3 regions of the Rheinheimera sp. KL1 genome follow, and region 3 is predicted to be linked to each of the others. Evidence: predicted binding sites of a transcription regulator. Region 3 holds the regulator's gene; each other region holds the start of a gene.
What was found. Region 3 encodes FNR, which switches genes on or off when oxygen is low (the NO sensors DNR and NnrR bind a similar motif). Its sites were predicted from a motif close to TTGATNTANATCAA; they were not measured.
Positions count from the first base shown of each region.

Region 1: the regulator FNR is predicted to act here: its motif matches at 3,313-3,326, upstream of WH43_RS14675 (cytochrome ubiquinol oxidase subunit I).
Region 2: the regulator FNR is predicted to act here: its motif matches at 2,796-2,809, upstream of WH43_RS17805 (OmpW/AlkL family protein).

Region 1 covers NZ_LAMX01000026.1:90,766-98,130, reverse strand. The annotation lists gene WH43_RS14690 (heavy metal translocating P-type ATPase) at 1-2,028, opposite strand, end outside; gene WH43_RS14685 (heavy-metal-associated domain-containing protein) at 2,191-2,391, shown strand; gene WH43_RS14680 (NAD-dependent epimerase/dehydratase family protein) at 2,400-3,209, opposite strand; gene WH43_RS14675 (cytochrome ubiquinol oxidase subunit I) at 3,454-5,004, shown strand; gene cydB (cytochrome d ubiquinol oxidase subunit II) at 5,006-6,142, shown strand; gene cydX (cytochrome bd-I oxidase subunit CydX) at 6,153-6,269, shown strand; gene WH43_RS14660 (ABC transporter transmembrane domain-containing protein) at 6,287-6,934, shown strand; gene WH43_RS14655 (ATP-binding cassette domain-containing protein) at 6,967-7,365, shown strand, end outside.
Region 2 covers NZ_LAMX01000032.1:12,432-19,796, forward strand. The annotation lists gene purL (phosphoribosylformylglycinamidine synthase) at 1-1,052, shown strand, start outside; gene WH43_RS17800 (PilZ domain-containing protein) at 1,270-1,932, shown strand; gene WH43_RS17805 (OmpW/AlkL family protein) at 1,984-2,685, opposite strand; gene olsF (bifunctional ornithine lipid synthase OlsF) at 2,877-4,583, opposite strand; gene WH43_RS17815 (UDP-2,3-diacylglucosamine diphosphatase) at 4,762-5,565, opposite strand; gene WH43_RS17820 (2-hydroxyacid dehydrogenase) at 5,668-6,588, shown strand; gene WH43_RS17825 (enoyl-CoA hydratase-related protein) at 6,588-7,352, shown strand.
Region 3 covers NZ_LAMX01000028.1:36,134-43,498, reverse strand. The annotation lists gene WH43_RS16795 (DTW domain-containing protein) at 1-412, shown strand, start outside; gene ttcA (tRNA 2-thiocytidine(32) synthetase TtcA) at 465-1,388, opposite strand; gene uspE (universal stress protein UspE) at 1,460-2,392, opposite strand; gene fnr (fumarate/nitrate reduction transcriptional regulator Fnr) at 2,490-3,236, opposite strand; gene WH43_RS16775 (sulfite exporter TauE/SafE family protein) at 3,238-3,924, opposite strand; gene ccoS (cbb3-type cytochrome oxidase assembly protein CcoS) at 3,921-4,109, opposite strand; gene WH43_RS16765 (heavy metal translocating P-type ATPase) at 4,106-6,496, opposite strand; gene WH43_RS16760 (FixH family protein) at 6,499-6,984, opposite strand; gene ccoP (cytochrome-c oxidase, cbb3-type subunit III) at 7,056-7,365, opposite strand, start outside.

The sequences.
Region 1 (7,365 bases), on a different contig from region 3:
CAAATTCTGCTGAATTTTACGGTAGCTCAGCCGCGCTATCTGCAACGCTGCACTCACCAGAGAGGGCTTACTGCGCATTAGGGTCATAGCCGAAGCACTGACGGCCACTTCAGTGCCACTCGCCATCGCTATACCTAAATCCGCCTGGGCCAAAGCTGGGGCATCATTAATACCATCGCCAACCATAGCCACCCGATAACCCTGCTGCTGCCAGCTCTGAATGACCGCAGCTTTGTCTGCCGGTAACACCTCTGCCTTCCAGTCAGTTAAATCCAGCTGCTGCGCTATGAGTGCCGCACTTTGTTTACTGTCACCTGTCAGCATGGCGACAGCAATAGCTTGTTGCTTTAACAAATTCACAGCTTGCACTGCATCAGGCTTTAATTCGTCGGTAAAACAAAACAGTGCGACTAACTTATAGCTGTCGTTAGCTTGTTGCTCAGCTAACCAGGACACGGAAGCGCCACTGGTTTTAATCTGATCCACTGGCAACTCTATGCCCAACTGCTGCATCCAGTGACTACTGCCAAGGACCAGGTTGTGCCCTTGTACTTTGCCTTGCACCCCTTTGCCTGCGATCACCTGAAACTCAGTCACCTCCAAAGCGGCCACCTGATGCGCTGTGGCGTAACTCACTACAGCTTTAGCCAGCGGATGTTCGCTGTGTTGCTGCAATGAGGCAGCCCATAGTAATGCATCAGGTTCATCAGCCAGATTGCTGACTTGCTGCAACACAGCTTTGCCCTGAGTTAAGGTGCCGGTTTTGTCAAATACGACCAAAGTCACAGCCTTCGCGTGCTCCAGCGCTATCGCATCCTTGATCAAAATACCTGAACGCGCGGCTGAACCTGTGCCCGCCATGATAGCTGCTGGTGTTGCTAATCCCAGTGCGCAAGGACAAGCAATGACCAATACAGCAACTGCATTTAAAATACCCGTCACCCAGTTGTCTGTCAGCAGACCCCAACCGACCAGGGTCGCCAGGGCTATCAGTAAAACCACAGGCACAAAAATAGCGCTGATTTTATCGACTAAGGCCTGCACTGGAGCCTTGGCTCCCTGCGCCTGCTCTACCAGTTGAATAATGCGGGACAGAGTCGATTCAGCACCCACTGCAGTAGCACGGATTTGTAGTACACCATCCAGATTAACAGAGCCTCCTGTCACTTTATCGGTCGGCATTTTACTGACAGGTACAGACTCGCCGCTAATCAAGGCCTCATCGACATGGCTTTGGCCTTGCTCCACCACCGCATCCACCGGAACGCGCTCGCCAGGTTTGACCAACACCAAATCGCCTTGTTGCACAGTCTCTGCTTTAACGTCCACCCAGAGTCCCTGTTGAAACACAGTGGCTACTGCAGGTTTTAAGTTTTCCAGTGCTCTTAGTGCATCAGTGGTGCGTTTTTTCGCTTTATGTTCCAGATATTTACCTAAAAGCACCAGACTTAAAACCGCGCTGCTGCTTTCAAAATACAAATGAGGCGCGCCGTGTTGTCCATGCAGCGCAGTAAAACTCCACCACAAATACAAGGACAAGCCATATGCTGCACTGGTGCCTATAGCCACCAATAAATCCATATTGCCACTGCCAGCTTTCACTGCTGCCCAGCCCGCTTTATAAAAACGTGCACCAAAATAAAACTGTACTGGTGTAGCCAGCAGCCATTGCCAAAACGCAGCCAGCATCCAGTCCTGACCAAAAAGTAAACCAACCATAGGCAGTACTAAAGGTAAGGTCAGTACCATGCTTGCGAGCACAGGCCACCATTCCTGCTGATAAAAAGCAGTCTGCTTCTGTTCAGCCTGGATCTTTTTTTCTGGCAGACTGGCCTGATAACCAGCTTTCTCCACCGCCGCTAGCAGTAAGTCAGTTGACACAGACAAGCCGCTGACTGTGGCCGTTTCACTGGCCAGATTGACACTCACTTGTTCAACACCTGTCACTTTGGCTAAAGCTTTTTCAATACGCCCCACACAGGAAGCACAGCTCATTCCATTGATATTCAGTTGGATCTGTTCAGACATACTATGACTCCAGATAAAAAGGTGCGATGACCCGATAGCAATAAGGCTAAAGCTTGCCATCAGGGTAAGGTCAACCAAAAAAATAAAAAATAGTAGTTGACCTTACCACAGGTCAAACTTAGATCATGGTGGGCCCCCCATTCGCTAAAGAGGAAAGATAAAATGAAAGTTCAATTGAACGTTACAGGTATGACTTGCAATCACTGCATCAGTATGGTCAATAAAGCGATCGCAGCGCTACAGACCGATGCCAAAGTGACAGTAGACTTAGCACAGCAACAGGTCAGTGTGGAGAGCATAGTAACGGCAGAGGAGATTATTGCAGCGCTGGATGAAGCCGGTTACCCGGCTACAGAAGTTTAGAGTTTAGCTCAGCTGCAAAAAGGTAAAGCCGCCAAGGCTGACTCAAATTGATAGTGAAAACCAGTGATAGTCTGAGATTTAGTGCTGAGTACTCTGCGGCTTGGTGTCGCTGTGCTGCTCGACTCAAACTGCGGAGCTGGCAAGGAGGCCAGTTCACAAGCCGTTAAGTAAAACTCCGCTTTTGAGCAAAACTCAGGACAGGATAAGTTAAACAGCTCTGGCCATAACTGCTGCTGAACTATCGCAGAAACAGCGCTGCAGATATCGCTGCTATGCACCATATTCACAGCCACGTCAGCCGCGCCTGCTTGCTTGCCGGATAAAAATCGGGCCGGATGACGGCCAGGACCAATTAAACCAGCCAAACGTAACGTACAGCAAGGCACTGCCGCTGCTAGTAATTTTTCACCAGCTTCCAGCAATGCAATACGCGGATCAGCGAGTTGTAGCTGACTTTTCTCATCCACATTGCCTGTCAAACCTTCATAAATACCAGTGCTGCTTAAATGAATACAAGCTGCAGCACCTAACTGTTTCATCAAAGTCGCTAACTGAGTCAGCGCTCTTATATAACCCTCACCATCAGAGCGGCTGGCAGGCACAGTACAAAGGATCAGAGCATCTTTGAATAAAGACCCCAACTCAGCAGTAGGCCGCACAGATTGTGCTAAATCCAGCACAAAATGACCAAACTGTTCTGTCACCACAGAAGATTTGCTTGCACTGCGACTGCTAAGCCATAACTCGTGGCCATCTGTTTTTAACTGAGTTGCCAGTTGAGTCCCTAACCAGCCCGCACCAATCACTAAAATTTTCATCTTTAATGCCTTCACTCCCCTGATATGGAATTTGATGGTAACAGAATAACTGATGCGATTTTTATCAAATTTTCCAGGATTTGAACTGAAGCATCGATTTTTCTTGATCGGCATCAACACCAGCCAGCAACAAAAGGCGTAATTTGGCCTTCACTCATTCTGATGTATGAGTTTTAGCTACTGACTGGAGCTTTAAGCAAAACAACGGCCCAGACCCACAGTTCCATATGGAGGAGCAATCCGAATGGATGTTGTAGAACTCTCAAGGTTACAGTTTGCCGCTACGGCAATGTACCACTTCTTATTTGTACCCTTAACTTTGGGTATGACCTTCTTGCTGGCTATCATGGAGTCAGTCTATGTGATGACGGGTAAAGAAATTTACCGCGACATGACTAAATTCTGGGGCAAGCTGTTTGCCATTAACTTCGCTTTAGGTGTGACCACTGGTATAGCGATGGAATTCCAGTTTGGCACCAACTGGTCCTATTATTCGCATTATGTCGGTGACATTTTTGGTGCACCTCTGGCTATTGAAGGCTTGATGGCATTTTTCCTTGAGTCTACCTTAGTCGGCTTGTTCTTTTTTGGTTGGGACAGGCTGAGCAAAGTCCAACACTTAGCCGTCACCTGGTTGGTCGCCTTAGCCTCGAACTTATCAGCGCTGTGGATTTTAATCGCCAATGGCTGGATGCAACATCCGGTCGGCGCAGAATTTAATTTCGAGACCATGCGTATGGAGATGGTCAGCTTCAGTGAAGTAGTGTTTAACCCTGTCGCACAGGTGAAGTTTGTTCATACTGTCTCAGCAGGTTATGTCACAGGCGCCATGTTTGTACTGGCCATTTCGGCCTGGTATATGCTCAAAGGTCGCGACTTAGCTTTTGCCCGCCGTAGTTTTGCCATCGCTTCAGCTTTTGGTTTAGCCAGCGCTTTGTCTGTCATTGTGTTAGGTGACGAATCTGGTTATGAGTTAGGTGATGTACAAAAAGTGAAATTGGCTGCAGTAGAAGCTGAGTGGAAAACCCACGAAGCACCAGCAGATTTCACCCTATTCGGTATTCCAAACGAAGAAACTCAAACCACAGACTATGCGCTGAAAATTCCGGGCGCTATGGGCCTGATAGCCACCCGATCTTTGGACAAAGAAGTGATGGGGCTTGCAGAGCTGAAAGAAATTCATCGTCAACGCATTATCAATGGGCAAACTGCTTATGGCTTGTTGAAAAAACTGCGCGCGGGTGAAAAAACAGCTGAAAATATTGCAGCTTTTGATGCGGTAAAAAATGATTTAGGTTATGGCTTATTGCTGATGGCCTACACAGACGACCCGGTCAATGCCACTGCAGAGCAGGTGGAACAAGCTGTGCAAAACAGCATACCTAAAGTAGCCCCCTTGTTCTGGTCCTTCCGTGTGATGGTCGCTGCTGGCTTTATTATGCTGCTGGTGTTTGCCCTGTCTTTTTATCACAGTGCCAAGCGTACGCCAGAAAAACCACGTTGGCTGCTTAAAGCTGCGCTGTTTTCTTTACCACTGCCATGGATTGCCTGTGAGGTCGGTTGGTTTGTCGCTGAATATGGCCGTCAGCCATGGGCTGTAGGTGAAATTCTGCCGACTCATTTAGCAGCCTCTCAGTTAAGCGCCACAGAAATTTGGATCAGCTTATTGGCTATCACCGCGCTTTATACAGTGTTTCTGATCATCGAAGTCTGGTTGATGCAGCATTTCGCCCGCAAAGGCCCTGCGTCTATCCATACCGGCAAGTATCACGGCGAACAGGCCCGGGAGGTTTAATATGGATTATGAATTTTTACGCTTTATCTGGTGGTTATTGGTTGGCGTCTTGCTGATTGGTTTTACCATTACAGATGGTTTTGATATGGGTGTCGGTGCTCTGTTAAAAGTGATAGGCCGCGACGATACAGAACGCCGCATACTGATCAATGCAGTTGCGCCACACTGGGATGGTAATCAGGTCTGGCTCATTACCGCTGGTGGTGCTTTATTTGCTGCCTGGCCTCCGGTTTATGCCACAGCCTTCAGTGGTTTTTATCTGGCGATGATGCTGACGCTGGCCGCTTTATTCCTGCGTCCTATTGGTTTTGATTACCGCTCTAAGCTGGATAATGCTAAATGGCGTAGCAACTGGGACTGGGCTTTAACAGCGGGTTCTGCCATCCCCCCCATTATCTTTGGTGTAGCCTTTGGCAACCTGCTGCTAGGTGTTCCTTTTCACTTTGACGAACTGCTGCGGATTTACTACACAGGCTCATTCTGGGCTTTGTTAAACCCCTTTGCTTTGTTGGTTGGTGTGTTTAGCCTGCTGATGTTTATCAACCAGGGCGCCTGCTATCTGCAAATGAAAACCGAAGCGCCACTGCGTCAAAGAGCTGAGGCTGTGTCCTTGATCAGTGCGAGCCTAGCTGCGGTGCTGTTTATCGCTGCCGGAGTTTGGCTGGCTTCCGCTGGTATGGGCTATAAAGTGACCAGCGTCATAGACAGCAATGCTATTAATAGTGCGGTAACGAAAACAGTGGAAGTCAGTAGCGGTGCCTGGCTAAGCAATTATGAAAGCTACTCGCTGCTATGGATTTTTCCTTTGCTAGGTGTAGCTGCATTCCTGGTCAGTGCGCTTTGCAGCAAAATGGCTAAGGGCTGGCAGGCTTTTGTCGCTTCTTCGCTAGCCATTGTAGGCGTGATTATGACCTGCGGCGTGTCAATGTTTCCTTTTATTATGCCATCCAGCAGCATGCCAAACCATAGCCTGACGATGTGGGATGCAACTTCCAGCGAACTGACCTTAAAAATCATGTTTGTGGTCGCTTGTATCTTTGTACCTATCATTCTGGGCTACACAGCCTGGTGTTACTGGAAAATGTGGGGCCGCCTGAATCGCAATACGATCAGCAGCAACACTCATTCATTGTATTAAGGAGCAGTTTATGTGGTATTTCACCTGGATTTTAGGCGTGTTACTGGCCTGCTCTTTTGGCATTATTAATGCGATGTGGCTGGAATTTAATGGCTACCCTGGCGAAGAAAACGAGCCATCAGAGTAAATAAGGATTTGACGCTTGTGTTGTCTTTAAGGCAAATAGTCCAGTCAGAAAAAAGCCGTTTGCACCTGGCCATAGCGCTGGGAGCAACGGCTTCATTACTGATGATTTGGCAGTGCTGGTTGCTGGCGACTTTATGTGATTTGGCTTTACATCAGCAACCAATTCCAAGCTCTTTGCTGTTGCATATTTTAGTACTGTGGCTGCTACGCCCTCTGTTGTTAGCGGCTAAAGATCTGCTTGGCCTCTCTGCCAGCCAGAACATACGTACATCTGTTCGGCACCAATTACTTCAACTTATTAGTCAAGCCGGGCCACTGCGTCAACGTATCGCCTCTGACGGCGATTTATCCACCCGTTTGCTGGAACAAGTGGATGCGCTTGACCCTTATATCAGTCGGTATTATCCACAGCTTTTTCTGGTTGTGCTTTGCCCTTTATTTATCTCTGTTGCTGTAGCCACTCAAAGTCTGTTGGCAGCGCTACTGTTATTGGCCACTGCCCCTCTTATCCCTATTTTTATGATTTTACTGGGTAAAAGAGCTGCACAGGCCAGTCAGCAGCAAGTTCAGGCTTTAGGTCTGTTGGGCGGACGTTTTCTGGAGTTTTTACGAGGCGCTGCACTTATCCGCCAATTACAAGCTGAACCTTTGGTATTAAATCGCTAAATAACGCCAGTGAAGACTACAGAACCCGCACTATGTCTGTGTTAAGCAAAGCCTTTTTATCCGGCGCTGTGCTGGAATTATTTGCCTCTTTAGCCATAGCTTTAGTGGCTTTGTATCTGGGCTTGGGGTTATTAGGCGAGTTGCCATGGGCCAAAGCAGAGATCCCTGTCTCTTACCAACCCGCCCTGTTTATTTTATTAATGGCACCAGAGTTTTATGCACCTCTGCGCCAGCTAGGTTCAGACTATCATGCCAAAGCTCAAGCCGAAGCCGCTTTTGCCAGTCTGGCACCGATCTGGACTGTACCTCTTTGCAGAGGCGGCGACTCTCCTGCCCCGACAGAAGCTGTCTGCATTGAATTTCAGCAGTTTAGCCTGCAAGGCTCAGAGCACAGGGCTGCATTATTGACAGATATTCAGGCCAAGGTATTA
Region 2 (7,365 bases), on a different contig from region 3:
ATCATTTATCTGCTGTGGCGCATTTATTAGGTGAAGTGACAACAGACGATCAAATTCAGATCAGTCGTGGCGACCAGCTGGTGTATAGCAACAGCCGTACGACCTTACGTACCATCTGGGCTGAAACCACCTATCAAATGCAGCTGATGCGGGATAACCCTGAAGGTGCTCGTCAGGAATTTGTCGCTAAAGCTGATGTGACAGACCCAGGTTTAAATGCAAAATTAAGCTTTGACCTGAACGAAGATGTAGCTACGCCTTATATCCTCAAAGGCGTACAGCCGAAAGTCGCTATTCTGCGTGAGCAGGGTGTGAACTCTCATGTCGAGATGGCAGCGGCCTACAACAGAGCAGGCTTTAATGCGGTTGACGTGCATATGAGCGACATACTGTCGGGTCGCCGTTCACTGTCTGAATTTAACGGTTTAGTGGCGTGCGGTGGCTTCTCCTACGGTGACGTATTGGGGGCTGGTGAAGGTTGGGCTAAGTCTGTGCTGTTTAACGACAAAGCCCGCGCTGAATTTGCGGCGTTTTTTGAACGTGAAAGCACGTTTAGCTTAGGCGTTTGTAACGGTTGTCAGATGATGTCGAATCTGAAGAGCCTGATCCCTGGTGCTGACTTATGGCCACGTTTTGTTCGCAACAAGTCAGAGCGTTTTGAAGCTCGTTTCAGTCTGGTTGAAGTGCAGGAAAGTGCCTCTTTATTCTTTAAAGGTATGGCAGGCTCCCGTATGCCTATCGCTGTATCACACGGTGAAGGTCATGCCGAGTTTGCCTCACAAGCTGCGCTACAAGCTGCTGATCAAAGCGGCACAGTGGCCTTACGTTTTGTCGATAACTACGGCAATGTGACTACGCAATATCCGTCGAATCCAAATGGTTCACCGCTGGGTATTACCTCGTTAACGACAACCGATGGCCGGGTCACCATTATGATGCCTCACCCTGAGCGGGTATTCCGCACTGTGGCAAACAGCTGGCATCCGGATGAGTGGCAGGAAGACAGCCCGTGGATGCGGATGTTCCGCAATGCTCGAGTCTGGTTAGGCTAATAGCGTATAACTGATAAAACAAAACCTGCTTCGGCAGGTTTTGTCATTTTTGTAGCGATATTTTTAAATTTCTATCTTTGCATTATAACTTTTGCAGATATTTTCATTTTTAACTTGATCCCCGACACATTTTTTTACAAACTATCCGTATCTCTTTTTATTCACCCGTTTGAGTGAGATGTCCGACATGAGGTCGGTCAAGCCTGAAGGATAGGGTATGCAAGTCGCAGTGAGCACTGAACAACCTGACAACAAAGAATGGCTGTCCCATGTCAAAATTGGCCAGCGTTTAGATCTTGAGCTATTGGATCAACGCAAGAGCCGTTGTAGCTGTGAACTGGTCGGTTATAAAACGGGTAAATATGTGTTATTCCGCATTGACGATGACATCTTACCTGATCGTTTTTTTGTCAATGGCCTGGCTGTCGTGTGCCGATTTCTGGTTGAAGATTCGGTAGGTGAATGTTTTGCATTCAAATCTGAGTTGTTACAGCTGATGCGCTTTCCGGATAAATTGGTGGCTATCAGCTTCCCGCAGTTTATCCAACGCCGGGCTTTGCGCAACGAGAAACGCAGCAGCATTTTTATTCCAGCTTCCGTGCGTCTGGATCCGGACGTGGTGCATAACAGCCGCAGTTTTAAAGGGCACTTAATTGATGTATCCAGTGGTGGTTGCCGTTTTCTGTTTGAGCCCTCACATAAGGGCAGCAGAGTGAATCTTGCCCCTGTGATTTTACATATTCAGTGCGACAAAACAGGGATAGATCAGAAAATTCAGGGCGAAGTACGAAATTCCAGACTGGAAGAACGTGGTTTATCTATAGGGATCCAGTTTAATGTGCCACAGCTGCATTTAGACAAGTTGGCTGAGGCTTTCTGAGGACGTCCTTCTGACTTCGCAACTTGTCGGGTCAGAAGGACTGTGGCTTACTTAGAAAGAATAACGAGCGCCAATCATCCAGACATAAGGGTCGATGCTGACACCAACAGACTGAATAGTGGTGTTGTTTACCAGTACACGACCAGTCGTATCTATATCCATTTTGCTCAGCATCAGATGAGCACTCCAGTTATCCGCCAGCTTCATATTCACACCTGCTTGCATTGCCAGCCCCCAGGAGTCTTTTAACTTCAGTTCTACTTTATCGTTTGCATCTGTGACCTCTAAAGCCTGTAAGGTGCTAACTAACTCGCCCGAGACATCTTCCTGAAAGAAGTTGGTGTAATTCAGACCTAAACCGACGAAAGGATCGAATCTGCTGTCACCCAGATCAAAATGGTACTGAGCTAATAAAGTTGGGGGTAAATGTTTAGTGCTGCCCAACGCCAGACTATCGATAGCTGAGCCTTTTACTTTTACATCGTGACTGAACGGAGTGGCTGCTATGAGCTCCAGAGTCCAGTTTTTATTCAGTTGGTAGTCGATGGTGATGCCCAGTTGAGTATTGGTATTTACTGATACTTCAGTCGAATTGGCTGGTAAGCCAGCTACAGTTTCAACAACATTCAGGTGACCGCTTGAGTCTTTTGGTGCGACGCTAATAGCGCCAACATTCACTGACCAGTTTGCCAGAGCCGGAGCTGCAGAGACGGCTAATAATAAAGAGGCTATTGTTTTATAACTTGTTTTCATCAGAATGATCCTTAGCTTGAGAAACTGGCGTCATTCTGCGCTTTTAGATATGAGAAACTTTGCCCCAGATCAATAGTTGCTATAAAGCCTCATTATGTTTAAGGTTTTTATTGATGTAGAACAAAAAAGGAAAGGGTGGGAGATATAAAAGCAGCCTGAAGCCTTTGACTCAGACTGCTCTTTGCATTGGATCAGGAGATGTAGCGGGCTTTTTTATTGTCTTTAAGCTTCGTCATATCCACCAGCACCAGACCATCCACGCAGTCGGCAAACTCAGGGTCTACACCAAAAGCCAAAAAGCGCACACCACCAGGTTCAGTGAGTTCACTGTATTGTTTATACAAAGTCGGGATACTCACGCCCATATTAGCCAGCAAGTGTTTGAGCTGGACAAAATCCTGGCTATAGCTATCGCCACTAAAATGTTGCTGCAATTGACTCATTGTATCCATGGGTAATTCATAGGGAATATTAGGCACTGCGCTTTGTTCAGGACAACGGAAGTACAGGCTGTAAAAATACACCATCAGATCCCGTGCTGCTTTTGGGTAGCTATTGGATAAACTGACGCCACCAAATAAATAACGAATACCCGGGTTTTGTTTTAAGTAAGCTCCAATGCCATACCATAAATAATCCAGACTACGTTTGCCCCAATAACGTGGCTGTACAAAGCTGCGACCCAGCTCCAGGCCCTGCTCCAGGTAAGGGGCCATAGCTGGGTTAAATTGGAATAAAGAGGCGGTGTACAAACCCGCCAAGCCTTTTTCTGCCATGACTTTTGCTGTGTTAGCAAAACGGTAGGCTCCTACTATTTCTAAATCCTCCTTGTCCCATAAAATCAGTTGTTCGTAGTAGCTATCGTATTGATCAATGTCGCGGCGCTGACCACTGCCTTCACCTACGGCCCGAAAGGCAATTTCACGTAAGCGACCAATTTCGCGTAGCACAGGCGAGCTTTGTTGATACTGGTATAAATAAATTTGTTTACCATCGCTGGTTTCGCCAAGCAGCGGACAAGCTTCCACCGCCTTTTTTAATAAGATACGATCTTCAGGATGGGCTATCGCTGTTTGAGTTTTAAACAGTGGCGACTTGTCTTTAGCAAGACGATACAAGTGCTTTTTAAAGAGTTTTACTTTGGCCTGCGTTTCTAATTGCAGATGAGCAAAACTGTCGTAAGGGATTTGTTCACCAATCCGCATCGCGATGTTTTTATGCTTCTGATTAAACATCTCCTGCACCAGTAGCATGGTCGCCAGCGGTTTATAAATCATCGAAGCGCCATAAAACATGGCAGAATTACGACCGTCTATATAAATGGGCAAAATAGGCGCTTTGGCATTCATCGCAAAACGTAAAAAACCACCATGCCATTTACCATCACGAATACCGTTTGGTTTTAAGCGCGACACTTCACCGGCTGGGAAGAGAATTAATGCGCCTTCGGCTGCCAGATGATCACTAATACGATCGATACGGCTGCGTTCAGTGCCGCCGCTCATATTATTCACTGGTAACAATAACGAGTGCAGAGGTTCAACCGCCATTAATAACTGGTTGGCGATCACTTTGACATCAGGCCGGATATCCCGTACCAGTTTAATCAAAGCTAATCCGTCTAACGAACCTATAGGGTGATTGGCAATAATTACCACCCGGCCTGTGCTTGGGATACGTTCGATCTCATTGTCACGTACCGCATAGGCAAAATTAAAATAATTCAGTACCTGCTCTACAAATTCAATGCCTTGCAAATGCGGATAACGTTTGGCGAAAGCAATAAATTCTTGTTCGTGTAACAGTTGGCGTAAGGCGCCTTTGACCGGTTTGGCTAACCAGGGTTTTTGTTCGAGTTTTGGCAGATGCGTTTGCATCATTTGGTCAACACTGATCATCGCTATACCTCTGTAAGGGCTTATGCATGTACAGAGAGTAGGGGGTGAAGATGACAAAAATGCGTCAGATTTATGGCTTTTTGTAGAAGTTTTAATCAGAGTGGGCTGGATAGTCCTAAGATACCTGACGTTGTGGTGAACAACGCTGCAGCTTCAAGAACGGAGAGGGTAAACCTGCTCAGGCCACTTTGCTTTGAGCAGGTTGTTCTTCACTAAGCACTGCCAGTGGCATAGCGGCCAGCGTATGGCTTTGTTCTGTCCAGTGATACAGCGTTAATGAACCATCTTGTTGCTCTATCAAGGCTGTGCAGTTATCAATCCAGTCGCCATCGTTGCAGTAAATAATACCATCCTGCAGGCTGATTTCCGGATGATGAATATGACCACAGACCACACCATCAAAACCTGAACGTTTGGCTTTAGCCACAGCTGCATCACGGTAGCGAGCAATAGCTTGCTGAGCACCTGGCACTTTGCTTTTAATAAAAGCAGCCAAACTGAAATAACGTCCACCTAAAGCCCGGCGAATGCGGTTGCTCCAGCGGTTTAAAAATAATAATAAGTCATATAAATTATCGCCCAGCCAGGCATGAAAACGGCCAAAGTTGACTTCTTTATCAAACTCATCGCCATGCAATAGCAGCAGCTTTTTGCCTAAAGCTGTGGTGTGGCAACCACGTAATTGCAGCTTGATGGTGCCAAACTGACGACCTGCCCAGTGGCGGAATTCTTCATCATGATTACCCGGTATATAAATCACTTCTGTGCCCTGATCGGCTTTGGCCAGCAGGCTTTGGATCACCGCATTTTGTTCCGGGCTCCAGCACACTTGTTTTTGCATAGCCCACAAGTCGAGGATATCGCCCAACAGGTAAATGGTGTCAGCTTTGGTGTGATTGAGGAAGTTCAGCAGATAGGTGGCCTGACAATCTTTATTTCCTAAATGAATGTCCGATAAGAAGATAGTTCGACAATGCAGCATACAAAGCTCCTGCGAATTGTTGGCCTTGGTTCTTCAGGCTCGGGTAGAATGACGTTACCCCGTGTCAGAGAGATGACGAAAACTTGAAGCTTTGGTGAACTGATGTCGATAGCCCTGGTGATCCCCGATCGTAAGTTAGATGCTTTAGTGGAGAAGCTGAATGCTTTGTTGCCCGGCGTGCTTATTCAGCAATGGCCAAACTACAGCGCACCCGAACAGGTGCAGATGGCTGTGGTGTGGAAGCAACCGCAAGGCTCGTTAGCCGCATTAAGCAATTTAAAAAGCCTGCAGTCTTTTGGGGCCGGTGTCGACAGTATAGTGTCTGATCCGACTTTACCTGACTTGCCGCTAAGCCGTATTGTCGACCCTGCGTTGGCGTCCTCTATGGTCAACTATCTGGCCGGTATAGTGCTGCATTATCAACTTAAGCTGGATCTATTTCAGCGTCAGCAACAACAGCAACTATGGAAACCAAAAAGTCCGCGTTTACTAAAGCATATTTGTGTGCTGGGTTTAGGTGAACTGGGACAGGCAGCGGCGCAGTATTTTTTAGACCAGGGTTATCTGGTCAGTGGCTGGTCACGCAGTGTAAAGCAGCTCGAAGGTGTTCACTGCTATTGCGGTGAACTTGGTTTTAAACAGGCTGTCGCTGATGCTGATGTGGTCATTTGTTTAATACCGCTGACAGCCCAGACGAGCAACTTTTTAAATACAGAATCTTTTGCTGCGTTTAAACAAGGTGCAATTTTTATCAACGTCGCCCGTGGCGCCATAGTCGATGATGCTGCTTTGTTATCTGCTTTGGATTCTGGCCAGTTGCAGGCGGCTTGTTTGGATGTGTTCCGTGAAGAGCCTTTACCCATTACCGATCCATATTGGCAGCATCCGGCTGTACTAGTTACCCCGCACTGTTCTGCAGTGACCAATGTCGATACTGCTATTCATCAGATTGTGGAAAATTATCAACGTACGTTAAATGGACTACCTTTAATGCATCTGGTCGACAGGGAAAGGGGCTACTGATGGATAGTTTTGTCATTAAAAAATATGGGCATGTTGCGTTGTTACACCTGACTGCGGCCGAAAAACGTAATTTACTCACACCTGAAAGCGCCTTACAGATCGCAGCTGCTGTGCATCAATTGAGTTTGGATGATGAGCTCAAAGTCTTGTGTGTGATGGGCACTGAGCGTGCTTTTTGTGCTGGTGCTGATTTAGCTGTATTGCAGCATGCAGTGGATGGTGACGGTACGGAGCTCAAGCAGTTGTATCAGGCTTTTAGTCAGGTCGCCGATTCGCCACTGCTGACTATCGCTTTAGTCAATGGCCCTGCTGTTGGAGCGGGGATGAATCTTGCCATGGTCTGTGATATTCGTTTAGCCAGTAAAGAAGCCTGGTTTGATAGCCGCTTTTTTCAGTTAGCTTTGCACCCAGGTGGAGGGCATGGCTGGTTATTACCTCAATTGATCGGCTGGCAACAAGCTATGGCTATGTTATTTTGCGGTGAAAAATTAACAGCTGAACAAGCCTGGCAATATGGTTTAGTCAAAGAAGTGTTAGCTGTTGATCAATTATTACCAAGAGCTTTGGCAATGACGGCTGATTTAGCCGCAGTGCCTACTGCGTTAGTGCGGCAAACCAAAAGCTCTATGCGTCAGTTAGTGCACTGCAAAGAGCATAGTCAGGCCGTAGAGTTTGAATATCAGCAACAATTTTACAGTTTACAGCAGGACGCAGCTCGTCAGGCTATTGCAGCTTTACAGCAAAAACTCGCCGCTAAAAGTTAAAAAACATCACAAA
Region 3 (7,365 bases):
AGATCAGCGATTGTTTGATTTATCAGCATCACGGCAACTGGGTTTGATTTATCCATTGTTAGCTGACACACCCCAAGCCTGTTATCTACTGCATCATGGTCAGTATCAGGCTCAAAATCCTGCGGCCCTTGCAGAGCTGGAAGCTCGTCAGAGCGAAGCGGTCAAACACTGGGTTTTGTTGGATGCCACCTGGCAGGAAGCGGCAAAAATGCTCAGACAAAGCCCTTATTTGCAGTCTTGTTACCGTCTTGCCATCAAACCTGATACGCCATCCTTATACAAACTACGACGTAATCAAAAAGCAGGGGCCTTGTGCACAGCAGAAGTGGTGATGGAGTTGCTACAGCAAACAGGATTTATTCATGAAAAAGAGCAGCTGATGCTGCTCTTTGATGAATTTAATAAGCGCTGACCCAGTCTGGTATTGGATTGGAATTTGCGCCGGGATGGGGCAAGCCCATTCCCTACGTCAGCTCAACAAACTGAACCGCGGTAGCGGCCGGTTCGTCTTCATCCAACAGCAAACCCACTGGTACTTTTGGCACATCAGGTTTATCAAAGGCCATATCACCTTCGACTGCTAAAGGACTATCTTTACTGATCCCTGCAAAATCAAACAGATTTTTATCAATCATATGAGAGGGCACAATATTCTGCATGGCCTGGAACATGGTTTCGATACGACCAGGAAAACGTTTATCCCAATCCTGTAGCATTTCTTTCACGACCTGACGCTGCAAACCGTCTTGTGAGCCACATAAGTTACAAGGGATGATCGGGAACTGGCGGGCAACAGAGTATTTTTCAATATCTTTTTCGCGGCAATAAGCCAAAGGACGAATTACAATATGCTCACCGTTGTCGCTGATGAGCTTGGCTGGCATCGACTTCATCTTACCGCCGTAAAACATGTTTAAAAACATAGTTTCAATCATGTCGTCGCGATGATGACCTAAGGCTATTTTAGTGGCGCCCAGCTCTTTTGCTGTGCGATATAAAATGCCACGGCGCAAGCGCGAGCACAAAGAGCAAGTCGTTTTGCCCTCAGGGATTTTGTCTTTGACAATAGAGTAGGTGTCTTCGGTGACGATCTGAAAATCCACACCAATACGACTTAAATAACCAGGCAGTACATCTGCAGGAAAACCGGGTTGTTTCTGATCAAGATTCACCGCCACTATGGAAAACTGAATAGGGGCAGATTGTTGTAAGTTCAGCAGAATATCCAGCAGGGTATAACTATCCTTACCGCCTGACAAACACACCATTACTTTGTCGCCATCTTCAATCATATTAAAGTCGGCGATAGCTTGGCCGACGCCACGACGCAGACGTTTGTGTAATTTATTCAGATTATATTGTGCTTTGGCTTCTGCTGCATGCGACATAAAACAACGACCCCAGATAAAAATGGCGCGTAGTATAACCAACTACACGCCAGCTTTGTAGCGTAAGGAGCTTATTGTTTTGCTAAAGGGCAGACAAAACCCGCCGGTTTGACCGCCAATACATCACAATCCAACCTGTCTATCACATGCTCAGCTGTATTACCAATGATGGCAGCAGATAAACCGGTGCGGCCTATAGTGCCTATCACTACCATCTCGGCATCCAGTTGTGCGGCTAGTGTAGGGATCACATCTTCAGGCATGCCTTCCTGCACATGAGTTTGAGCTGCAGGCAATTCAAATTCCATAGCCAGCTTTTGTACCGCTTCCAGATGATGAGTTTTCATCGTCTGACTGTATTCCTTCGGATTAAATTCAGGAATTTCAATAGCTATATTGACAGGGGTACCAGGGAAAGCGTTGACCAGTTGTACTTTACTATTGAGTAAAGCGGCGAGCTGTTTGGATTGCTGAATGATACGTTGATTCAGCGAGCTGTGATGGGTCTGTTCACTACCCGCATTGACTGCTGCGAGTATATTGCCATGTGCAGGCCATTCATGATCTTTAACCAGTAAAACAGGGCAAGGGCATTTACGCAAAATATGCCAGTCGGTAGGGGTGAAAATCATCGATTTGAGTACATCGTGATCATGTGTACCTTTAATCACTAAATCGTATTCTTTCTCCAGTACCGCTTGCACTATGGCTTCAAAGGGCCTGTTGTGCCAGACCACCTGAATATCTATCTTCAGACCTTGTTCTTTGTGTTCCGCAATCAGTTCGCTGATCCAAAGTTCTCTGTCGTTGATCACAGCCTGGCGCATAGACTCTCGTTCTTCGCCGGATAACATAGTGGTCATTTCGTAGGAAAAATCGTAAATCGATAGAAAAGCGGTTAGATGGCAATCTTGTAGTTTTGCCAGTTGAACAGCGCGCTTGAGGGCTTTCTGTTCAGCCACCGAAGGGTCCAGCACCACCAGTACTCTCGGATATAAGGTCATATCATGCTCCTGCTAAGCTAAGGCTTACCTTGTAAGTGTAGCCAAGGTAGCGAAGGTAGGCTGATAAGTCCTTGTGCTGGATCAAGGATTGGTTTGATCAGCGCGCTATAGCAGACCCACCAGCCAGTTTACTTAACGCCTCCGGATCGCTGATGCAAATCAGCTTACCATCGACCTGTATTAAATCGTCCTTATGGAATCGACCCAATAAACGGCTAATAGTTTCAACGGTCAGGCCTAAATAGTTACCTATTTCGCCACGCGTCATACTTAGACGGAACTCTTTTTTCGATAAACCGCGATTCGCAAAGCGTTGGGCCAGGTTGGTCAGAAAGGCAGCGAGTTTTTCTTCCGCGTTCTTCCGGTTTAACAACAGCAACATTTGTTGATCACCGCTGATGTCCTGACTCATCAGACGCATCATTTGTTGGCGTAATTTGGGCAATTGTCCCATCAGCTGATCCATCTGGCTGTAGGGAATTTCGCAAACCATAGCCGTCTCCAATGCCTGAGCAAAACTTGGATGTTGCTGCTCGCCTATCGCATCGAAACCTATCACATCACCAGGTAAATGAAAGCCTGTGATTTGCTCTTCACCGGATTCAGTTAAGGTAAAAGTCTTAAAAGACCCACTGCGTACCGCATACAAAGAGTGCAGGTGAGTACCAGCTTCAATTAAAAAGTCACCTTTGTGCAGAGGCTTTTTGCGTTCGATAATATCGTCAAGCGTATCCAGTTCGGCATTATTTAACGTAAAAGGCAGGCAGAGCTGGCTAAAACCACAGTGTTGGCAACTTAAATTTGAACCGGACATAACAGTATTCCTTTGTAACGACTTTCCCAGCTTAGAAAACTCGCGGCGCTATTGCAATAGCTATAGTATAAAGTGCATACAAAGCCAGTAATAGAGCAGCACTGACCCGAACCCACTGTTTATTTTTAAATCGACTCAGGCTCTGAGCGAAACGCCCGACCGCCAGCATAGCAGGCAAGGTACCCATACCAAAAGCAAACATCAATACCGCACCTTGTAAAGCGCTGCCACTGGCCAGACTCCAGCCTAAACTGCTGTACACTAGACCACAAGGTAAAAAGCCCCAGCTCAGACCGTAAGCCACGGCTTTTGCGCTGCTATCGAGCGGCAATAAGGATTTTGCGATAGGTTGGATCTGACGCCACACCAGTGCCCCCAGTTTTTCAAGCAGCGTCAGAGCGAACCACAAACGGGCAACATAAAGAGCCATTAGCAGCAGTAATACACCAGCCAACAGCTTTAGCCAGAACAAACTAATGCCAAGTTTTACCAGCACAGCCGCGCCAAATGCGCCTGTAAGCGCGCCCAGAAAGCTGTATGTTGTTAAACGGCCCAGACTTAACATCAGTTGTAACTTCAGCTGCTGCAAAAATGTTAGCTGAGGCATAGAGAGTTGTAATGCGCTGGCTATACCACCGCACATCACCAGACAATGACTGCTGCCTAAAAAACCTATACTCAGGGCTGCCAGCAGGTTAAGGACAAGTTCCTGACTCATTGCGGCGGTTGTTTATCCGTATCTGTTTTACTCTTGATAGTTTTCTTTTCATCGTCAAACAAAATACTCATACCTTCTTTGTTTAAATCATCAAACTGGCGGCTGCGCACTGCCCAGAAAAAGATGCCAAGGCCAATACAAACAAAAAGTATGGCAATGGGGATCAGCACATAAATAATACTCATGCTTTAAGTAACCTCAGTGAGTTTGATACCACCAGAATAGAGCTGAACGACATACCGATCACGGCGATGTAAGGGGAGACAAACCCCATCACCGCCAGAGGAATAATGACCAGATTATAGCCTACAGCCCACCACAGATTTTGTTTGACGATACGCTGCGCTAATACTGCACCTTCGATTAGCTCTTGTAGTGAATTCAGATTGTTATGCAGCAATACCACATCAGCCTGATTTTTCGACAAATCTGTGCCTGAATCTAGAGCTACAGAGACATGAGCGGCGTGAAAACAAGGACTGTCATTAATGCCATCTCCTAACATGAGCACCTTATCGCCTTGCGCCACAGCCTGACGGATATACTCAACTTTTTGCTCCGGACTACACCCTTTAAATACCCGATCAAATTGCAATTGCTGTTGAACATTCTCGACCTGAGCAGAAGAATCTCCTGTTAGCATGGATAAGTGTAATCCGCGTTGTTTTAACGTCTGAATCAATGCTGGTACTTCAGGACGTACCGCGTCTGATAGCTCAACAGAAAACACCAGGTGCTGATTAATGCTGCAGCATACTGCAGCTGTGGTTTCAGCTTGTGCACCACAAAATGCAGCGCTGCCCACTTTGACTTCTAAACTCTCTCCATGCTCCCGGATCCAAACTGCGGATAGGCCTGACCCGACATGAACTTGTACTTGTTCCACTTTAATTTTTGAATCCAGATAGCTTTCAAATGCATGAGCTATAGGGTGTTCTGAATACGCTTCAATACGGGCAATCAGAGCTAGCAGCGTATCCGGGTTGTATGCCTGGTCATGTAATTGAGTGCGCTGAATACTAAAACGCCCTTGTGTCAGACTGCCTGTCTTATCGAGGAAGACAGAATCGAGTTGTGGCAATATTTCCAGCACTTGCTGATTTTTGATCAGTATGCCTTTGCGGTTAAGACGTGCCAAAGCGCAAGTGATAGCTGTAGGAGTGGCTAAAGTTAAAGCACAAGGGCAGGTGGCGACCAACACAGATAACGTCACCCAAAACGCTCTGTCTTTGTCCAGCCAGAAATACCAGACCAAAAATGTTCCTAAAGCGATAATCAACAAGCGCTGAATAAAAAAACGTGCCAGTTGAGTGGTTTTTTCTACTATCTGTGGTTTTTGATTCAGCGTCTGCTGTTGCAGTTCGATGATCTGGCCTAAGCGTGAATGGGCGAGGGGCTGATGCACAGTGATCTTCATCACTCCATCGTGGTTAATACTGCCAGCCATGACGGCATCACCCGCTGCTTTGTTCACCGCTTTGTATTCGCCGGTGAGCATAGATTCGTCCACCGAGCTTTCGCCTGACAACACCACACCATCTGCCGCTATAGTTTCACCAGCCTGCACCAGTATCACTTGGCCAGCTTCCAGACGACGTGCTGAGGTAGGAACCAGTTCATCACCTTGCACCAGCCGTGCGGATACCGGCATAATTTTTAATAAGTTTCCTGTGGCTGCACGAGCCTGTGCTCTGGCGCGGAATTCAAAAAACTTACCCAGCTGCAGCAAAAACACAAACATACAGACGGATTCAAAATAGACTTCGCCAGTGTCAAACACAGTAGCGTAGGCAGAAGCGAGGAATGTATAGAACACGGCTAGAGTGACAGGTACGTCCATATTCAGCTCACGGCCTTTCACTGCTCGCCATGCACTTAAAGTAAAAGGTTTAGCACTATAAAACACGACCGGAGTGGTCAGGAACAAACTGATCCAGCGTAAATAACCTTCAAATTCAGGATCAATGCCGGTGTATTCACCAAAATACAGGCCAAAAGCCAGCATCATCACCTGCATACTCATAAAACCGGACACAGCCAGACGTTTTAAAAACCGTCGTAATTCCGCTTGCTGCACCGCTTCTTCCTGATCGGCCATAAATGGTGAGGCCTGATATCCTAACTTATTGATAATATTAAGTAGCTCACTGAGTTTGAGTCGTTGTATATCCCAACTTACCACACAGCGTGCTGTACTAGAGTTGACACTGACGTTATGAATAGCCGGATTTTTTTGCAGTTGTTTTTCAATCAACCAGGCGCAGGCGGCACAGCTGATACCGCTAATAGACAATTCAATCTGGGTCAGATTGTCTTTATGCTGAGTCAGATCAGACAACACTTCGGTGCTGTCATAACTCACCAGTTGTAACTGATCCGGCACCAATTGAGCTTTGCTGGCAGGGGCAGTACGAAATTTATAATAATCGCCAAGCCCTTGATCGATGATAGTTTCAGCGACTGCCAAGCAACCAGGGCAACAAAATAGTCGCTGTTGTTGCTCTATAACAAGGCTAAAGTTCGATCCAGCCGGTATGGCTTCATTGCAGTGAAAACAACCCGTATACGACACTGTTAATATCCCAGTTTAAATTCACCTTGTTGTGGCAGCATAGCGCTTGCCCGCAGTTTCCAATCCTTGTGCTCATCTGAGACGACCAGATTCCATTTGCCTTCCAGTGTTTTAGGCAAGGTTCCGACATAAAGATTTTCACCACTGCGCTCTGCAGTAATGACAAAGTCTTTAGCCGCTATCGTATTGTGGAAAAACTCCAACTGAAGGTGTTGCCCCAGCGTTTTGTTTTGCTCAAACCGAACTATGACCTGATTGGCAGCAATCAAGGTGCTGGCATGCAAATTCCGTAATTCTGCTTCACGGTATTTGGCTAAATTCATGTTGATGGCCCGGCCTTCTTTATAGTAATCATCGATCACCAAATCAGGATTATTTTGCTGCATGATGTAAATGGTATGGCCGCCTTTGATAAAGGAGACGATGGGGAAGGCGATCAATAACCAGGGCCACAGCTGTTTGTACCAGGGTTTTGTATCATGCAACATCAGGTATTCCTCTTTCAGATAGCAATAAGCCCCACAAAGCGGGGCTTATTGTAATGCATTCACAGCAAAGATTACTTAGAACTTTCTTCCGGACGAGATAAACGGTAGACATAAGCAGAGATAATATGGATTTTGTCTTCTCCTAAAATCTCCTTGAATGCTGGCATCTGACCATTACGGCCTTTATTCAGCGTTTCTTCTACCGCGCCGTGTGAACCACCGTATAACCAGGTGTTATCCGTCAGGTTAGGTGCGCCAAATGGCAGGTTATGGGCTAAGCTGCCCTTACCATCTGCACCGTGACAAGCAGCACACATGCCAAACTTCGCTTTACCAGCAGCTGCATCTTTGTCATTCACCTTACGACCTGACAAACTTAAT